4 regions of the Arthrobacter sp. SRS-W-1-2016 genome follow, and region 2 is predicted to be linked to each of the others. Evidence: riboswitches for the same ligand, from Rfam matches in the RefSeq annotation. Region 2 holds a riboswitch; each other region holds the start of a gene.
What was found. A riboswitch is a leader RNA that binds a small molecule or an ion and turns the genes downstream of it on or off. The one in region 2 is predicted to bind thiamine pyrophosphate.
Positions count from the first base shown of each region.

Region 1: linked by a shared signal. The riboswitch ahead of thiO (glycine oxidase ThiO) and the one ahead of BMF89_RS12215 (ECF transporter S component) in region 2 are both predicted to bind thiamine pyrophosphate.
Region 3: linked by a shared signal. The riboswitch ahead of thiD (bifunctional hydroxymethylpyrimidine kinase/phosphomethylpyrimidine kinase) and the one ahead of BMF89_RS12215 (ECF transporter S component) in region 2 are both predicted to bind thiamine pyrophosphate.
Region 4: linked by a shared signal. The riboswitch ahead of thiC (phosphomethylpyrimidine synthase ThiC) and the one ahead of BMF89_RS12215 (ECF transporter S component) in region 2 are both predicted to bind thiamine pyrophosphate.

Region 1 is NZ_MTPV01000067.1:18,653-22,860, forward strand. Features, by position in the region: gene BMF89_RS17345 (RNB domain-containing ribonuclease) at 263-1,777, opposite strand; gene thiE (thiamine phosphate synthase) at 1,815-2,504, opposite strand; TPP riboswitch at 2,531-2,650, shown strand; gene thiO (glycine oxidase ThiO) at 2,642-3,946, shown strand; gene thiS (sulfur carrier protein ThiS) at 3,943-4,179, shown strand; gene BMF89_RS17365 (thiazole synthase) at 4,183-4,208, shown strand, end outside.
Region 2 is NZ_MTPV01000049.1:53,289-57,496, forward strand. Features, by position in the region: partial or broken gene mnhG (monovalent cation/H(+) antiporter subunit G) at 1-27, shown strand, start outside; gene BMF89_RS12205 (DUF4235 domain-containing protein) at 177-437, opposite strand; gene BMF89_RS12210 (NUDIX domain-containing protein) at 489-1,211, opposite strand; TPP riboswitch at 1,406-1,542, shown strand; gene BMF89_RS12215 (ECF transporter S component) at 1,618-2,247, shown strand; gene BMF89_RS12220 (ABC transporter ATP-binding protein) at 2,247-3,857, shown strand; gene BMF89_RS12225 (energy-coupling factor transporter transmembrane component T) at 3,854-4,208, shown strand, end outside.
Region 3 is NZ_MTPV01000071.1:62,987-67,194, forward strand. Features, by position in the region: gene BMF89_RS19400 (Rne/Rng family ribonuclease) at 1-2,407, shown strand, start outside; TPP riboswitch at 2,554-2,650, shown strand; gene thiD (bifunctional hydroxymethylpyrimidine kinase/phosphomethylpyrimidine kinase) at 2,642-4,162, shown strand.
Region 4 is NZ_MTPV01000068.1:69,418-73,625, forward strand. Features, by position in the region: gene BMF89_RS18940 (alpha/beta hydrolase) at 1-298, shown strand, start outside; gene thiC (phosphomethylpyrimidine synthase ThiC) at 341-2,146, opposite strand; TPP riboswitch at 2,142-2,249, opposite strand; gene BMF89_RS18950 (amidohydrolase family protein) at 2,343-3,437, shown strand; gene BMF89_RS18955 (VOC family protein) at 3,515-4,208, shown strand, end outside.

The DNA of each region.
Region 1 (4,208 bases), on a different contig from region 2:
CTGCGCTGCGTGCTCAACGGTTGTGGCAGGGCCGTTCCGGAGCACGGATGGGCGCAAGCAAATCCAGTGGAAGCCGATCGCGGGCTATCTAAATACTGGCACTGGGGACCAGCTGGTGTATCTCAAGATCGCGTAGGGGCGGGCTTGTTGATGTCAAAAAATGAACTGAATCAACGACCGGGCATCCATTACTACTTACACAGTCTAGCGTCTGGGGACAATAAACCCCGGATCGCGGTCCCGGGCCCGCGAACGAAGTGCGCTACGGGAGGAGCTCGAAGGTGATTTGGCGGGTGGCAATGTCCGCGTGAAGCAGTTTCACGCGGACCTTCGTTCCGGACTCCATTTCGCCATCGCAACGAGCGGTGACCGCGGGCTCGGCGATCTGCACGACACCGTAGGGGCCGTGCTGGGCTCCGTTTCCGTTGCCGTTTCCGTTGTTGCCGTTGTGGCTGTTCCCGTTGCCATTTCCGTTGTTTTTGGCGGGCTTCGATCCGGAAATCACCACGGCGTCGAATTCCTGTCCGATGTGGTTGACAAGGAGCGCTGCCTCCACCGTGTCCAGGGCCAGGTGCTCCATTTTCGCGGCCAGCTGGTCGGATGACGCCATGATCTCGGGCAGGCTCGGCAAAGCGTCCCGGGCCCATGCTGGTATCTCGGTTCCATTGCTGAGCGCTTCGCAGATGACCAGGACAAATCGATCGACCAGCCGGCGCAACGGAGCGGTGGTGTGGGCATAGGGTGCCCCGATGGCGGACTGCATCACGCTGTCCGGGACCTCGCCGTCGAAAGGCGTGTAGCCGGCACCACGGAAAAGCAGTCCCGCTGAATGGAGGATGGCCAGTTGCCGGGGGTCCTTGGCATCGAGGCTCCGCAGGTACTCGCCATAGCTGGTCCCCTCGGTCCAAGGTTTGCCAAGCGCCCCGGTTTGCCGTTTGAAATGGAGCAACGAACGCTCATCGGGGGCGGGCATGGTCCGTAGGATTCCCACTTTGCCGTCGAGCATCAGCTGGGCGGCTGCCATCCCGGTCATGAGCGAAATCTGGGCGTTCCAGTCCTCCACCGGCAGCGAGGGAGCTGCGACGATCCTGTAGCCCTCGCCGTCGGGCAGCTGCACGATTTCCTGCTCAGGCATGTTCAGGCTGGCTCCGCCGCGGCGGCGTTCGAGTTCCACCCGCTTGAGTCCGACCTCCTTGAGGAGATGAAGGACGGGATCGGCCGCGCCGGAATCGATCTCCGCCTGCACGCCTTTGTAGTCGAGCTTGGCGCGGCTGCGTACGCTTGCCCGACCCACAGAGACGGTGCGGAACTCCGCTTCGGCGTCGAGTTCGAAGTCCCACACGAACGCGCCGCACGTCTGGCCGGCCAACAGGCTTCCGGCGTGCTCGCTGATGATCTCGGGGTGCAGCGGTATGCGGCCGTCCGGGGCATAGTACGTTTGCCCGCGGTGGCGGGTTTCGGCGTCGAGCGCTCCTCCCGGGGGCACGAAGGAGGGCACATCGGAGATGGCGTAGAGGACCCTGTAACCATCGCCGGACCGGTCGATGAAGAGCGCCTGATCGAGATCCGTGGAAGAGGCCGGGTCGATCGTGATGAACGGAACGTCCGTGAGGTCCTGCACCGGCAGGGTGTGTCCGGAAACCGCCGCTTCGGCGTCGCGCAGCGCTTCAGCGGGATAGCCTGCAGGCAGCTCGAGTTCAGTCCGAAGCGCCGCCAGTGCTTCCGCGAGCTGATTCGACGTTTCACTGACATTCGGGGCTATCCGCTGATGTGACACGAAAGTCAGGGTAACTCCAAAATCTTTCGGCGTCTCGCTAGGCCGCCGCAGCGTCAAGGGCGGCCAGGAGTGCCTGGGCTGCCGCCGTCGGATCCTCTGCCTCGGTGATGGCGCGGACCACTACGATGCGGCTTGCACCGGCCTCCACTACCTCTTCGACGTTGCCCAGATCGATGCCCCCGATCGCGAACCAGGGGAGCACCACGCCGCCGACTGTCTCAGCGTCTGCCTGCTTCACCGCGCTGGCGGCGTACTTCACCAGATCGAGCCCGACGGCGGAGCGTCCCGGCTTGGTAGGGGTGGCCCACACCGGCCCGACGCAGAAGTAGTCCAGGCCGCTGCGGCCAGGCGACGCGGCGATGGCCGCGTCGATCTGTTCCGGCGTGTGCGTGGAGAGGCCGATGATGGTGGGGTCGTGGAGCAGCTTCCGGGCCGAGCGCAGCGGAATGTCCTTTTGGCCGATATGGAACACCGGTGCACCCGAGAGGGAAGCGACGTCCGCCCGGTCGTTGACTGCCCAGAGACGGCCGTGACGGTGCGCCACGGATTGCAGGATCTCCAGGAGTTCCAGTTCCTCGGCGGCTTCAATCGTCTTGTCACGCAGCTGGATGATGTCCACGCCGCCCTCGAATGCGGCATCGACAAATTGCTCAAAATCACCCTGTTGCTTGCGGGCGTCGGTGCAGAGGTACAGGCGGGCGGTGGTGTGGACATCGTGCTGGGTCATGGAAACAGAGTAGTTCCTCTAAACTGGGCTGGTACCGCGGGAGCCGCGGCGGCGGTCACAATCGCCGCGCGGCTGAGAGGGCTTCAGCGCCGACCGCTTGACCTGATCCGGCTAGTACCGGCGTAGGGAAGGACTCCATGGAAGAAGCAAACACCCGGAACGGGCCCCTCCACGCGGATGTCGCGGTGATCGGGGGCGGTGTCATTGGCCTCGGCATCGCGGGGGAAGCCCGCAGATCCGGCCGTTCGGTTGCCCTCATCGATCCCGCACCGGCCAGCGGCGCTACGTTCGCGGCAGCGGGAATGCTGGCGCCCGTCAGCGAATTGCACTACCAGGAAGAGGACCTCCTGGAGCTCATGCTCGAATCATCGGCGTTGTGGCCGGGCTTCGAACGCAATGTGACCGGCTCAAGCGCCGGGCGCGGCACGGGTTACCGCACGACGCCGACCCTCGCCGTCGGTGCGGACGCCGCGGACCGCCGGGCGCTCGCCGACCTTCGGGACGTCCAGCTCGCCCATGGCTTGGTGGTGGAATCCGTTCCGTTGCGCGAGGCGCGGGAGCGAGAGCCGCTCTTGAGCCCGCAGATTTCCTGTGCTTTCGATATCCCGGGCGATCACCAAGTGGATCCGCGCCGGCTCTCGGCCGCGATTCTCGCCGCCTTGGCAAACCACCAGCCCGGCGATTCGAGCTGGATCGCGGGGGCAGGGGACGGGTTTGCGGTCCACGACACTGCGGCGGGCCTCCTGTGGGAGGACGGGCGCGTCGTCGGGACGGTGCTCGGCTCGGGCGCCAACGTTCTCGCCACGGAAACAGTAGTAGCCAACGGACTTGATGCTGCCCGCTTGAACGGCCTGCCGGATGGATTGTCGCTGCCATTGCGTCCCGTGTACGGCGACATACTGCGGCTGCGCGTCCCGGAGCATCTGCAGCCCCTTGTCACCGCCACCGTCCGTGGGATGGTGCGCGGAGTGCCCGTGTATATCGTTCCCCGCGACGACGGGACCGTGGTGATCGGCGCAACGCAACGCGAAGACGGTTTGTCGGCGTCCGGGGGAGGAGCCAACCCGGTGTCAGCAGGGGGCGTGTACCAATTGCTCCGCGACGCCCAGGTACTGGTTCCGGCTGTCGCCGAACTGGAACTCCTCGAGGCGACCGCCCGTGCCCGCCCTGGCACACCGGACAACGCACCGCTGTTGGGCCGTGTCGAAGGTCGCGAAGGAACCGTGCCCGGCCTCATCGTGGCCAGCGGCTTTTTCCGGCACGGCGTGCTCCTCACCCCTGCAGCGGCGCAAATCTGCGTCGGACTCATGGATGGCACCGTCGATCCGCGGTGGAACAAATTCCGCCCGGACCGCTTCTCCCGCCCGCTGTCAGCAGCAAGGGCATCCACAGGCGGCCCATCGGCCGACACCCCACATCCCCTTCCGAAGGACCACGCATGAACATCAAATTGAACGGCGCAGACCACACACTGGGCGACGGCGCGTCCGTGACCACACTCGTCAGCCACATCACCGGACGGGTTGTTGACCCCAGCGGCCAGGCGGCCGACGGACGCAAGATCGGCGTCGCCGTCGCACGCAATTCCGAAGTGGTGCCGCGCAGCCAGTGGGCTGCCACCGCGCTCGCAGAGGGCGACGAACTCGAAATCGTGACCGCAGTACAGGGAGGCTGAACAATGACCATAGGAAGCACTCACGCAGC
Region 2 (4,208 bases):
CTCGAGGCTGTGGTGGTGCGGGCAGCCGGTCAACGGGCAGCGGAGAAAGCCCAGGAAGCGGCTTCGGAAATGCGCCACACCGGGAGCACGCGCGACGGAGGGAGCGCCCGGGAAAGCGGCAACGCCCGCGACGCCCGGGATAGCGGGAGCGCGGGCGCTAACGACGGGCCGTCCGCTTAGACGACGTCCTGTGTCTTTTCGAAGTGCGAGATGGCGCGCTTCGTACCCCGCCCCGCTACAACCTGGATGACGGCGCTGACAGCGGCGGAAATCAGGGCGAAGGTCAGGGCGGAACGCAGGCTCGCTTCCATGTCGTCGTTGCCCTTGGGTGGCTTGTTGCCTGTGGTTTTTTCCCACAGGGCGTTGACGAGCTTGGTGCCGGCGAAGCCTGCGCCGATGCTTACGCCGGTACCGAGCAGTTTGAAGAAGAAGTTCATTCCGGGACTCCTTGCGGGAGGAAACAGGACCGTCCCCAGCCTAACCCCACTTCAGGGCAGTTCCGGAGCACCGGATGGCGGCTGGTGCCTCAGCCGGAAGAACTCCTGCAGGGCCCCCGGCTTTGGACGCACGGGAACGATGTCCCGGCTCTCCCCCAGCACCGCTTCCATCGTGCCGAGGGCGAGGAGCTCATCCAGCAGAGCCAAGGTGGGCGGCATGAGCTTGAGCGTTCCGGCGGCTTCGGCATCAAGGATTGCGCGGACCGGCATCCACAGGGAGGATGACGCTTCCGTGGTCTGGTGCCTTGGCTCGGCACCGGAAACCGGGCAGGCCAGGTAGAAGTAGGTGTCGAAGCGCTTGGGCTGGTCTGCCGGGGTGACCCAGTTGGCCCACGGACGGAGGGTGGCGGCGTCGAGCTTCACCCCGGCCTCTTCGAAAACCTCGCGCTGTGCGGCCGCCAGTACGCGGCCGGCGTTGAAGCGGGCGGAAGAGGGCTCGACGGCGATGCTGCTCCGGTGCCACGCGGCGGCGTGCCGCTCCACGACGTCGTCCGCGAAGTCCCAGCCGGAGCTGTCCGCATGGTCCACCCGCCCGCCGGGGAAAACGACCATTCCCGCGGCAAAGTCCATCGTGGTCACCCGGTGCTGGACGAACACTTCCAAAGCGCACGCCGCATCTTGAGAGCCCTCCGGAACCGCGGCGTCGCGGACCAGGATCACGCTCGCGGCGAGTCTCGGTTCGGCCGTGCTGTTCGCTTCGTCAATCCCTGCCAAGACCGCTCCTTTGCCTGCGCTTCTGCGTCACATTCTGCTGGATCATTCTCCCAGTTTCCGCGGCCGCCCGCGTCATTCCGGGCCGGACTGCGCCCAACCCGCGAGTGATCCAGCAGAATCCGTCGATTCGCGTTCCGGCACAGCGCCCGCAACCGAGTCAAGGTGTAAACTGAACCACGCCCAAAAGGGCGGATTGATAACGACAGGGGAGCGCCGCCGTCGGGCTCGCAGCAATGCGGTACGGAGGACGGGCGCTGAGAGTGCGGACAGCCGCAGACCCTCGAACCTGATCCGGCTAGTACCGGCGCAAGGGAGTCGAGTTCTCATAGTGTCCGGAACCGGCACGGCGGAAGCCGCCCGCAGGAAACCGGAAACACTTTCCCCTCCTGTTCCTCAGGAGGACAAAATGACTGGTATTTCTGCAAGGCCGGGCCTCACCAAGCCTGCCTACAATTGGCGCGTCGTGGACATTGTCGTGGCGGCGCTGATCTCCATCGCCGGTGGCGTGATCTTCTGGGCATGGGACCAGATGGCTCTGGTTGCCACGCCTATGTCCGCCGGCTACCCGCCCCTGAGCGGCCTGATCGCCGGCGGGTGGATGATTCCGGCAGTCTTGGGCATGCTCATCGTGCGCAAGCCCGGTGCTGCAATTTTCTGCGAGACGGTGGCTGCCACCAGTGAGCTCATCATGGGTTCGCAGTACGGCACCACGGTACTGATCTCGGGCCTGCTCCAGGGCCTTGGCGCGGAACTCATCTTCCTGGCCTTCATGTACAAGAAGTTCAACCTGCCGGTGTCACTGCTGGCCGGTGCCGGCGCGGGCCTGTTCTGCGGCCTCAACGATTCCTTCCTGCCGTGGGGCTGGAACATCGCCTTCGAACCGGTCGACAAGCTCGCGTACATCGTGTTCTGCACGATTTCCGGTGCCGTTATTGCCGGAGCTTTGTCCTGGGTCGCGACACGCGGCCTGGCCAAGACGGGTGTCCTGAGTGCGTTCGCGTCCCGCAAGGCCGCTTCGGAGCCCGTCTTTTCCTGATGCCCAGTCCTGATTCCGGCACCTCTGCAGCGGTGCGACCCGCCGCCATCTCCGCGCAAGGTTGGGGCTGGCGGCACGCCGGCCGCACCACGCAGGCCATCCATGCCCTCGACCTGGACATCCGCCCGGGCGAGCGCGTGCTCCTGCTCGGCCCCTCGGGCGCGGGCAAGTCGACGCTCCTGCATGCACTGGCCGGTGTGCTGGGCGAGGAAGGGGACGACGCCGACGAGACCGGCTCGTTGCTGGTGGACGGTGTGTCGCCGAGGGCCCAGCGGGGCCGTGCCGGACTCATGCAGCAGGACCCGGAAACCCAGGTGGTGCTTTCCCGGTTGGGCGACGACGTCGCGTTCGGTGCCGAGAACCTTTGCGTGCCCCGGGAAGAGATCTGGAAGCGCGTCGGTGAAGCGCTCGACGACGTCGGGCTGCGGAATAGTGCGAGCGGCAACTTTGCGCTCGACCACCCGACGTCGGCCCTCTCCGGCGGGCAGAAACAGCGCCTTGCGCTGGCCGGCATCTTGGCGATGCGGCCGGGCTTGATCCTGCTGGACGAGCCGACCGCCAACCTGGACCCCGCCGGCGTGCTGGAGGTCCGTGACGCCGTGGGCCGCTGCCTCGACAAGACCGGCGCCACGTTGGTGGTGGTGGAGCACAGGGTCTCCGTCTGGAAAGACCTCGTGGACCGGATCGTGGTGCTCCAGCCGGGCAGTTCCTCCTCTGCGGGGGGCTCGACGCCGGCGGTTCTCCTGGACGGCGATCCCGAGACGGTGTTGGTTCAGGCGAGGGACATGCTCATTGCTGCGGGCGTCTGGGTGCCCGGGTACGTCCCGGCCACCAGGCCACGTTCGGGTACAGCGGCCGGCTTCGAGGCGGGGAGCTCCGGGGCGTCGGGTGGGGAGTTGCTCCTCGCCTCCCGGGAGCTCGCAGTGTCCCGTGAACGGTCGCGGCGCCGGGGTTTCACGACGATCCCGCCGCTTCCCGTGCAGTCCGGTCTCGACGCCGAGGTGCTCGCCGGGCAGGCACTGACCATCACGGGCCCCAACGGCGCGGGAAAATCCACCTTCGCTTTGACCCTCGCGGGGCTGCTGGCGCCGGTGTCCGGCGCGGTGACTGCCGCCGTCGGGCTCAGCGACGGCGCCGGCACGGACCCGTTCAAGTGGAAGGCCCAGCAGTTGATCTCGCGCATCGGGACGGTCTTCCAGGAGCCGGAGCACCAGTTTGTCACCGGCCGCGTGCTCGACGAGCTCATGTTCGGCCCCAAGCACCTTGGCCACGGCGAGGAGCGGGTGGACGAATTGCTGGAGCGTCTGCGCCTTCGGCATCTGGTGGACGCCAATCCGTACACGCTCTCCGGGGGCGAAAAGCGCCGGCTGTCAGTGGCCACGGTGCTCGCCGCGCACCCCCGGGTCCTGGTGCTGGACGAGCCCACCTTTGGCCAGGACGCGAACACGTGGGCTGAGCTTGCCTCGTTCCTGTCCGAACTGCTCGATGCAGGAACCTCCGTTGTGTCGGTGACTCACGATCGGGAATTCAGCTCCGTCCTGGGTGGCACCGAGATGCGGCTCGAGCCTGTGCTCCAGGGCGGGGCCCGGCAGGAAGCAGGTGCGGCATGAGGGAAGCCTTGACCCTGCGCGGCAACAATGCCCTCCTGACACGCGCCAATCCGTTGGCCAAGTTCGTGTCGGTCTTCCTGATCACCCTGGTGCTGGCGTTGTCCATCGACCTGGTGTCGGCTTCGACGGCGCTCTTGGGCGAACTGGCGTTGTTCCCGCTCGCGGGCCTTACCGTGCGTTTGCTCTGGCAGCGTGGCTGGCCGTTGATCATCGCGGCGGTGCTGGGCGGCTGGAGCACAGCGATCCTCTCGGCTGGCAGCGGCAGGACACTGCTCGACGTCGGGATCTGGTCAATCAGCGAAGGCTCGCTCCAGCTGGGAGTCGGCTTCATGCTGCGCGGCCTTGCCATAG
Region 3 (4,208 bases), on a different contig from region 2:
CCGGGGCACCGAGCGTGATGAAGCCGTGGGAGAAGAAACCGCCGCGGAATCCGAGGACGAGGCAGAAGCCGGTACCGACGATGTCCTCGAAGAAGGCGTGACTTCCCGCCGTCGCCGGCGCCGTCGCCGTGGCGATCAGGACCTGGAACTGACAGGTGGCGGAGACGACGATCCCCCCAACACGGTCACCCGTGTCCGCGCTCCGCGCCCGCATGTTGAGTCCACCAGCAGCTCGGACCGCGTCACGAGCGTCAAGGGCTCCACTCGCCTTGAAGCCAAGAAGCAGCGCCGCCGCGAGTCCCGCGAGACCGGCCGCCGCCGCCAGGTCATCACCGAGGCCGAATTCCTGGCCCGCCGTGAGTCCGTCGACCGCCAGATGATCGTTCGCCAGCGCGACGACAGGATCCAGATTGGTGTCCTCGAAGACGGCGTGCTCGCGGAGCACTTCGTGTCGAAGACACAACAGGACTCCCTCATCGGCAACGTTTACCTGGGCAAGGTCCAGAACGTGCTGCCGTCGATGGAAGCGGCATTCGTCGACATCGGACGCGGCCGCAACGCAGTGCTCTACGCCGGCGAAGTCAACTGGGATGCCGTCACCCTGGAAGGCAAACCGCGCCGCATTGAAAACGCGCTGAAGTCAGGCGATTCCGTGCTGGTCCAGGTGACCAAGGACCCCGTGGGCCACAAGGGCGCGCGCCTGACGAGCCAGATTTCGCTTCCCGGCCGCTACCTCGTGTACGTGCCGGGCGGGTCAATGACGGGAATTTCCCGCAAGCTGCCCGACGTCGAGCGCAACCGCCTGAAGAAGATCCTCAAAGATCGCCTCCCGGAGAACGCGGGCGTCATTGTCCGCACGGCCGCCGAGGGTGCATCCGAGGAAGAGCTGACGCACGATATCAACCGCTTGCGGGCCCAGTGGGAAGGCATCGAAAGCCAGTCCACGTCCACCAAGATCCTGGCCCCGGAGCTCCTGTACGGCGAACCGGACCTCACCATCAAGGTTGTCCGCGACGTCTTCAACGAGGACTTCTCCAAGCTGATCGTCTCCGGCGACGAAGCCTGGGACACCATCGAGGCCTATGTCACGTACGTGGCGCCGGATCTGGTGGGACGCCTTGAGAAGTGGACCTCGGACCAGGACATTTTCTCGGCATGGCGCGTGGACGAGCAGATCCACAAGGCGCTGGAACGCAAGGTCTTCCTGCCCTCCGGTGGTTCGCTCGTGATCGACCGCACCGAGGCCATGACGGTTGTGGACGTCAACACCGGGAAGTTCACCGGCAGCGGTGGCAACCTCGAGGAAACCGTCACCAAGAACAACCTTGAGGCTGCCGAGGAAGTGGTGCGCCAGCTGCGCTTGCGCGACATCGGCGGAATCATCGTCATCGACTTCATTGACATGGTCCTTGAATCCAACCGTGACCTCGTATTGCGTCGCCTCGTCGAGTGCCTCGGCCGGGACCGAACCAAGCACCAGGTCGCCGAAGTGACGTCGCTTGGCTTGGTCCAGATGACCCGCAAGCGCATGGGCACCGGCCTGCTTGAGGTCTTCGGCGAGCAGTGCGAGACGTGCGCAGGGCGCGGAATCGTCACGCACGACGAGCCTGTCGAGCACCGTCGGGCCAACGTGGTGGCAGCTGAACACCACCACCCACGCACTGAGTCACAGCCGGCCGTCCGCCCGGAGCAGCGCAAGCGCCGCCGCGGCAGGGGCGCGGGCCAGGGAACTGCCGAACTCCCGGTCACACCTCCGGTGCCGGTCCACACGGTCGAATCCACCGATCCGAACCGGCAGGCAGCCACCCGCGCCGCCCTTGCCACCATCGCGGCGGCAGCACACGCTGCCCACCTGCACGACGACGAGCTCCACCACGCGGCGGAATTGCTCGCTGACGGGCACGTAGCCGAAGCAACTCCCGCAACCCCGGCCGCCCCGGCTCCTGCCGCTGCATCGGGTGGCGAGGAACGTTCGAAGCCTGTGCTGCGGTTCGGCGGCGAGGAAGTGGCCCTGCCCTTCGTCCACCACGAGGAAGAGCCAGCGAGCGGCGCCCCTGCCATGAGCCTGGATCTGTTGGCTCAGGCGTTCGCGGGACTCGGGGAGGCGCCCGGCACCACCCCGGCAGCCGCGGAACCCCAGGGAACCCCCGCAGAGGCCCGCGCGGGCGTTGCAAGCGGTGAATCCCCGGACTCGGGTTCGCGTGGACGCCGAGGCCGCCGCAACCGCAGTGCCAGCCGTGCCCAGGGTGCCGCCAACGCCACCAACGTCGAGCACCACGAGGTCGCTGTGGCTGCCTCCGGTGGGGCCGCGCACGAGGCCAAGGCACCGGACGCTGCACCGGCCAAGTCGACGCCGGCAGCGGAGCCGATCATTCTCGGAGTCGGCGTGCCCAAGTCACAGCTCTAGGCGCAATACCTTGCAGAGGCCCCGGCCGTTCCACTCTCGTGGAAACGGCCGGGGCTTCTGCGTTTCCCGCTGTTTCACCTGGCCCCCGCACGCCCCGGTTGCATTGGGCGATTTCAGCAGGCGGGGTGTGATCCGGGTTAAACTAGGGGACCGACACGGGGTGCCGCGCACCAAGCCGGCTGAGACCAAACCCGTTGAACCTGTCCGGTTAGCACCGGCGAAGGGATGTCTCGCATGACTGTTTCGGCGCAATCGGCCGTCTACCCGCTCAAGGCTGCCCGGAACCCTATCCCCAGGGTCCTCAGCATCGCCGGCTCGGATCCCTCGGGTGGTGCCGGGATCCAAGCCGACCTGAAAAGCATTGCGGCCAACGGCGGCTACGGCATGGCCGTCATCACGGCGCTCACCGTACAAAACACGCGAGGAGTCACTGCCGTCCATGTGCCTCCCGTGGAGTTCCTGCGCCAGCAATTGGATGCCATCAGCGACGACATCACGGTCGATGCCGTCAAAATCGGCATGCTCGGGGACACCGCGGTCATCCACGAAGTCCGCCGCTGGCTCGGCGAGGCGCGTCCCGCCGTCGTCGTGCTGGATCCGGTGATGATCGCCACCAGTGGCGACCGGCTCCTCGCGGAATCCGCTGAAACCGCGCTGCGGGAGCTGCTGCCCCTCGCCGACCTGGTCACCCCCAACCTTCCCGAATTGGCCATGCTGCTTGGCGAAGCTGAGGCGACTGACTGGGCATCGGCGCTGGAGCAGGGCAAGCGACTGGCAGCTGCCTGCGGAAACACCGTCCTGGTGAAGGGCGGACACCTGCAGGGAGCGGGCTGCCCCGATGCCCTGGTCAACACCGGGGGAGTCCTGAGCCAGGACGTGGTGGAATTCGCCGGCCAACGTGTGGAGACCCGCAACAGCCACGGCACGGGATGTTCCCTGTCGTCGGCGATGGCTACGGCGAAGGCGCGGCTCGGCGATTGGGAATCTGCCCTGCGCGTGGTCAAGCCTTGGCTACAGGAGGCGCTGACCCAGTCCGAGGTGCTGGAAGTGGGGAAGGGCAACGGGCCGATCCATCATTTCCACGCACTCCAGCAAGAGCTGCAGCCAGGGGATTTCGCCGTCCGGATGTGGAACGCAGCCCAATCGGAACTTGCGGCTATTTATGGCCTGGACTTCATCCAACATTTGCAAACCGGCGCCCTCGGCGAAGCGCAGTTCAGCTACTACCTGTCCCAGGATGCCATCTATCTCAACGGCTATTCCAGGGTCCTGGCCAGGGCAAGCGCCCTTGCCCCCAGCGAAAACGAACAGCTGTTCTGGGCCCGCGGCTCGCAGATGTGCCTTGAAGTCGAGTCCGAGCTCCATCGGAATTGGCTCAGCGGACGGCAGGTAAGCGAAAAACAAGGCCCCGTCACCAAGGCCTACGTCGACCACTTGCTCGCGGCGTCGGCGTCGGGCAGCTATGCCGTGCTGTTGGCTGCCGTGCTGCCCTGCTACTGGTTGTACGCCGAGGTGGGACGGCAGCTCCACCATGGCTACCTTCAGGCCGGAGCGTCGGACGAGCACCCTTATGCGGACTGGCTGCGTACATACGCGGACGAGGCGTTCGCCGAGGCCACCCGCAAGGCGATCGACATCACGGATGCGGCCGCACGGGCCGCTTCTCCTGCCGAGCGCACGGCCATGATGGAGGCATTCTCCGAATCCTGCCGCTATGAAACTGCGTTCTTTGATGCCCCAAGGCTGCACGGCTGAACCCGTTTCCTGGTGCGGAAGGACGGGATGGCGGCGCCATTCCGTC
Region 4 (4,208 bases), on a different contig from region 2:
TTCCTCGGAGGCGGCGGTCCTCAGCACCCCTGAGGCCCGGCGTACCGCCCGGCGGCTGAGGCTCCAGGCAGCGCCGTGGGAAGCGCCCCTGCACATCGTGCCGGGAGTCCCCACGCTTGTCCTGACCGGTGGTTGGGAGCCCCTGTACGAAGAGATCGCCGGCTACTTGCAGGAAACCGGTGCCCTCCACCGCGTTGCGGCTGGAGGACACCGGCCTCATGATTCAGTTGAAGGAGACCGGATGATCCGGTCCTTCATCGCGGATGTCAGCCGCGCCGGATCAGTGCAAGCTTCCTGATCAGTCCAAGCTTCCTGATCAGTTCAGGCTTCCTGACGTCACTCAACGTTTTCCTGCGGGAACCTCGAGCTCGGGCAAGTAGACCTTGCCGCCGGATGCCAGGAATTCCTGGCTCTTTTCGCGCATCCCGCTGTACATCTCCGCGATGGCCGCCTGGGAATCCGCCGAGCCGTATTCGTCGCGGATGTCCTGGCTGATGCGCATGGAGCAGAATTTCGGTCCGCACATGGAGCAGAAATGCGCCGTCTTGGCCGGTTCCGCCGGGAGAGTCTCGTCGTGGAACGATTCGGCCGTGACCGGATCCAATGACAGCGCAAACTGGTCACGCCAGCGGAACTCGAAGCGGGCCTTGGACAGGGCATCGTCGCGTTCATGGGCGCCGGGGTGTCCCTTCGCAAGGTCAGCGGCGTGGGCGGCGATTTTGTACGTGATCACGCCGGTCTTGACGTCGTCCTTGTTCGGCAGGCCCAGGTGTTCCTTCGGGGTGACGTAGCAGAGCATCGCGGTTCCGTAGCGTGCGATCTCCGTGGCGCCGATGGCCGAAGTGATGTGGTCGTAGCCCGGGGCAACGTCGGTCACGAGCGGGCCGAGGGTGTAGAACGGTGCGCCGTCGCACAGCTCCTGCTGCCGCTCGACGTTCTCGCGGACGAGGTGGAACGGGATGTGCCCGGGGCCTTCCACCATGACCTGCACGTCGTACTTCCACGCCCGCTTCGTGAGCTCCGCGAGAGTGTCGAGCTCGGCGAACTGCGCGGCGTCGTTGGCGTCTGCCGTCGCTCCCGGACGCAAGCCGTCGCCGAGCGAGAACGCGACATCGTACTTGGCAAAGATTTCGCAGAGTTCGTCGAAATGCGTGTAGAGGAAGTTTTCCTCATGGTGCGCCAGGCACCAGCCCGCCATGATGGAACCGCCGCGGGAAACGATGCCAGTCACGCGGTTCGCCGTCAGCGGCACGTAGCGCAGCAACACGCCGGCGTGGATGGTCATGTAGTCGACGCCCTGCTCGCACTGTTCGATGACGGTGTCGCGGAAGATCTCCCAGGTGAGCTTGTTGGCTTCGCCATTGACCTTCTCAAGGGCCTGGTAAATCGGCACGGTGCCGATCGGCACGGGGGAGTTGCGGATGATCCATTCGCGGGTGGTGTGGATGTCGTCGCCGGTGGACAGGTCCATGACGGTGTCGGCGCCCCATTGGGTGGCCCACTGCAACTTGTCCACTTCTTCGGCGATGGAGCTGGTGACGGCCGAGTTGCCGATGTTGGCGTTGATCTTCACCAGGAACGCCTTGCCGATGATCATCGGTTCGGATTCGGGGTGGTTGATGTTGTTGGGGATGATGGCCCGGCCGGCGGCGACTTCACTGCGGACCAGTTCCACATCGCAGTTCTCGCGAAGCGCGACGAACTGCATTTCGGGCGTCACGATGCCCTGTCTGGCGTAATGCATCTGCGTGACGGTCTTGCCCTCGACGGCGCGGCGGGGCACCGGCTGTGCGCCCTTCCACTCCGCGGAGGCGGCGCCGCGGCGCACGGCCGACTTGCCGTCGTCGAGCAGGTTCCGTTCGCGGCCGCTGTAGGCCTCGGTGTCGCCGCGGGCTTCGATCCACTCGCTGCGGAACGGCTCGAGGCCAACCACGGGATCACTTCCTGGCCCGGCGGTGCGGTACACCTGGAAAGGCGCGTTGGCCTCGCCGTTGGGGGATGGCTCCAGGGCGATTTCCGTGACCGGAACCCGGATTCCCGTCTCAGTGTCTTCCAGGAACACGAGGGAATGCGACTTGAGGGACTGGGTCACTTCTTGAGCCGATCCGTTTTGGGTAGGGCTCAGCTGTGTTTCTTTGGTACTCAAAGGATTACTCACTTCCTTCGCCGGCATTACCCGGACAGGTTCAACGGTCGCAGGCCGCGTCAGCCCGATCTCAGCCCTTGCAAGGGCCCCCGTGTGGTCGTAGACGAAGCTACCACAGCCGGGAGTCCTTGAGACAGATGTGACCGAGGACAGACGTCACTGCCCTGGCGACGGCGCCTGAGTCTAGGGTGGATTCATGGCGGAAATCATCGAATTCAGCGGCGCCGTCCTCACCGGGCCGGAAGAGGATCTGCGCGGCCTCTGGTCGGTCGACGGACGGCTGACCTTTGTCCGACCCCTCGCGAAGCCGGACGTCGTGCTGGACGGATGGGTGCTGCCCGGCTTGGTCGACGCGCATTGCCATGTTGGCTTGGGCAAGGGCGGAGCCGTCGACGAGGAGACTGCCCGCTTGCAGGCGACGGCGGACCGGAATGCCGGGACACTCTTGATCCGCGACGCCGGTTCCGCGAGCGACACGCGCTGGCTGCAGCGCCGGACGGACATGCCGAGGATCATCCGGGCAGGCAGGCACATCGCGAGGCGACGGCGGTACATTCCCGGCCTGGCCGAGGAAGTCGAACCGGAGGATCTGGTGGAGGCGGTGCGCAAGCAGGCACGGTCCGGAGACGGCTGGGTCAAGATCGTCGGGGACTGGATCGACCGCTCCGCCGGGGATCTCGGCCCGTCCTTTCCGGCGGCCATCGTCAAGGACGCCGTCGCGGCGGCGCACGACGAGGGGGCCCGGGTGACCGCCCATTGCTTCGCCGAAGGGACGATCGACGACATGCTCGACGCCGGCATCGACTGCATCGAGCACGCGACTGGTCTCCTCCCGCACCATATTCCCCGGCTGCTGGACCAAGGCGTACCGATCGTCCCCACCCTCATCAACATTGCGACGTTCCCGGACATCGCGAAGCAGGCGGAAGCGAAGTTCCCCCGTTACGCCGCCCACATGATCGCGCTCTGGGAGCGTCGGCATGAGCGGGTCCTCGAGGCGTTCGACGCCGGAGTGCGGGTATATGCCGGAACCGACGCCGGCAGCGTCATCAAGCACGGCCGGATCGGCGAGGAGATCCTGGAACTGCACCAGGCGGGCCTGCCGCCGGCCGCCGCGCTCGACGCGGCCTGCTGGTCCGCCCGCGAGTGGCTGGGTGCCGACGGCATCAGCGAAGGCGCCAGTGCCGACGTCGTGCTCTACGCAAACGATCCCCGCGCGTCCCTTGAGGCGGTGCTGAAGCCGCAATGCACCGTGTTGCGGGGACGCCTTTTCGGAAGTGCCGGGCATTAGGAATAAATTGAAGCTTCAAGTAATTTAGATGTATAGAGGTTGCCGAAGGGCGGCGCCACAAAAGCCGGGAGTTGCACATGACCATCACATCCAGCCAGGATCTCCTTCCTGCCGAACTCACCATGGGCACCGTCATGCTCAAAGTGGGGGACATGAAGCTCATGGGCGACTACTACCAAAGGGCGCTCGGCCTGGACATCGTCGCCGAGCAAGACGGCGGACTCTACTTCGGCCGGCTCGGCAAGCCGTTGGTGCACCTCGCTCCCGCCTCCGGTCTCCAGATCCCGGGCCGCGGAGAGGCCGGACTCTTCCACACGGCTCTGCTCTTCGCGGACCAGTCCTCGCTCGCCGCAACTGTTGCCTCCGCAGCGCAGTACGAGCCCCACGCCTTTGTCGGCAGCGCCGACCACCTGGTCAGCGAGGCCTTCTACTTCACCGACCCCGAGGGCAACGGAATCGAGCTCTACTACGACAAGCCCCGCGAAGGCTGGGAGTGGAACGGCGGTTCGGTCGTCATGGACAGCCTGCCGCTCCCGCCGCAGCGCTACCTCCAGCAGTACCTGAGCGAAACGGCGGTGGCCGGCCAGCACGAGGCGGGCGCCGGCGTCGGGCATGTCCACCTCCAAGTGGGGGACGTCAAGACCGCCCATGACTTCTACGTCGACACCTTGGGCTTCGAGCAGACGGCCGGCTGGCACGGGCAGGCACTGTTCGTCTCCGCCGGGGGCTACCACCACCACATGGCCATGAACGTCTGGAACAGCCGCGGTG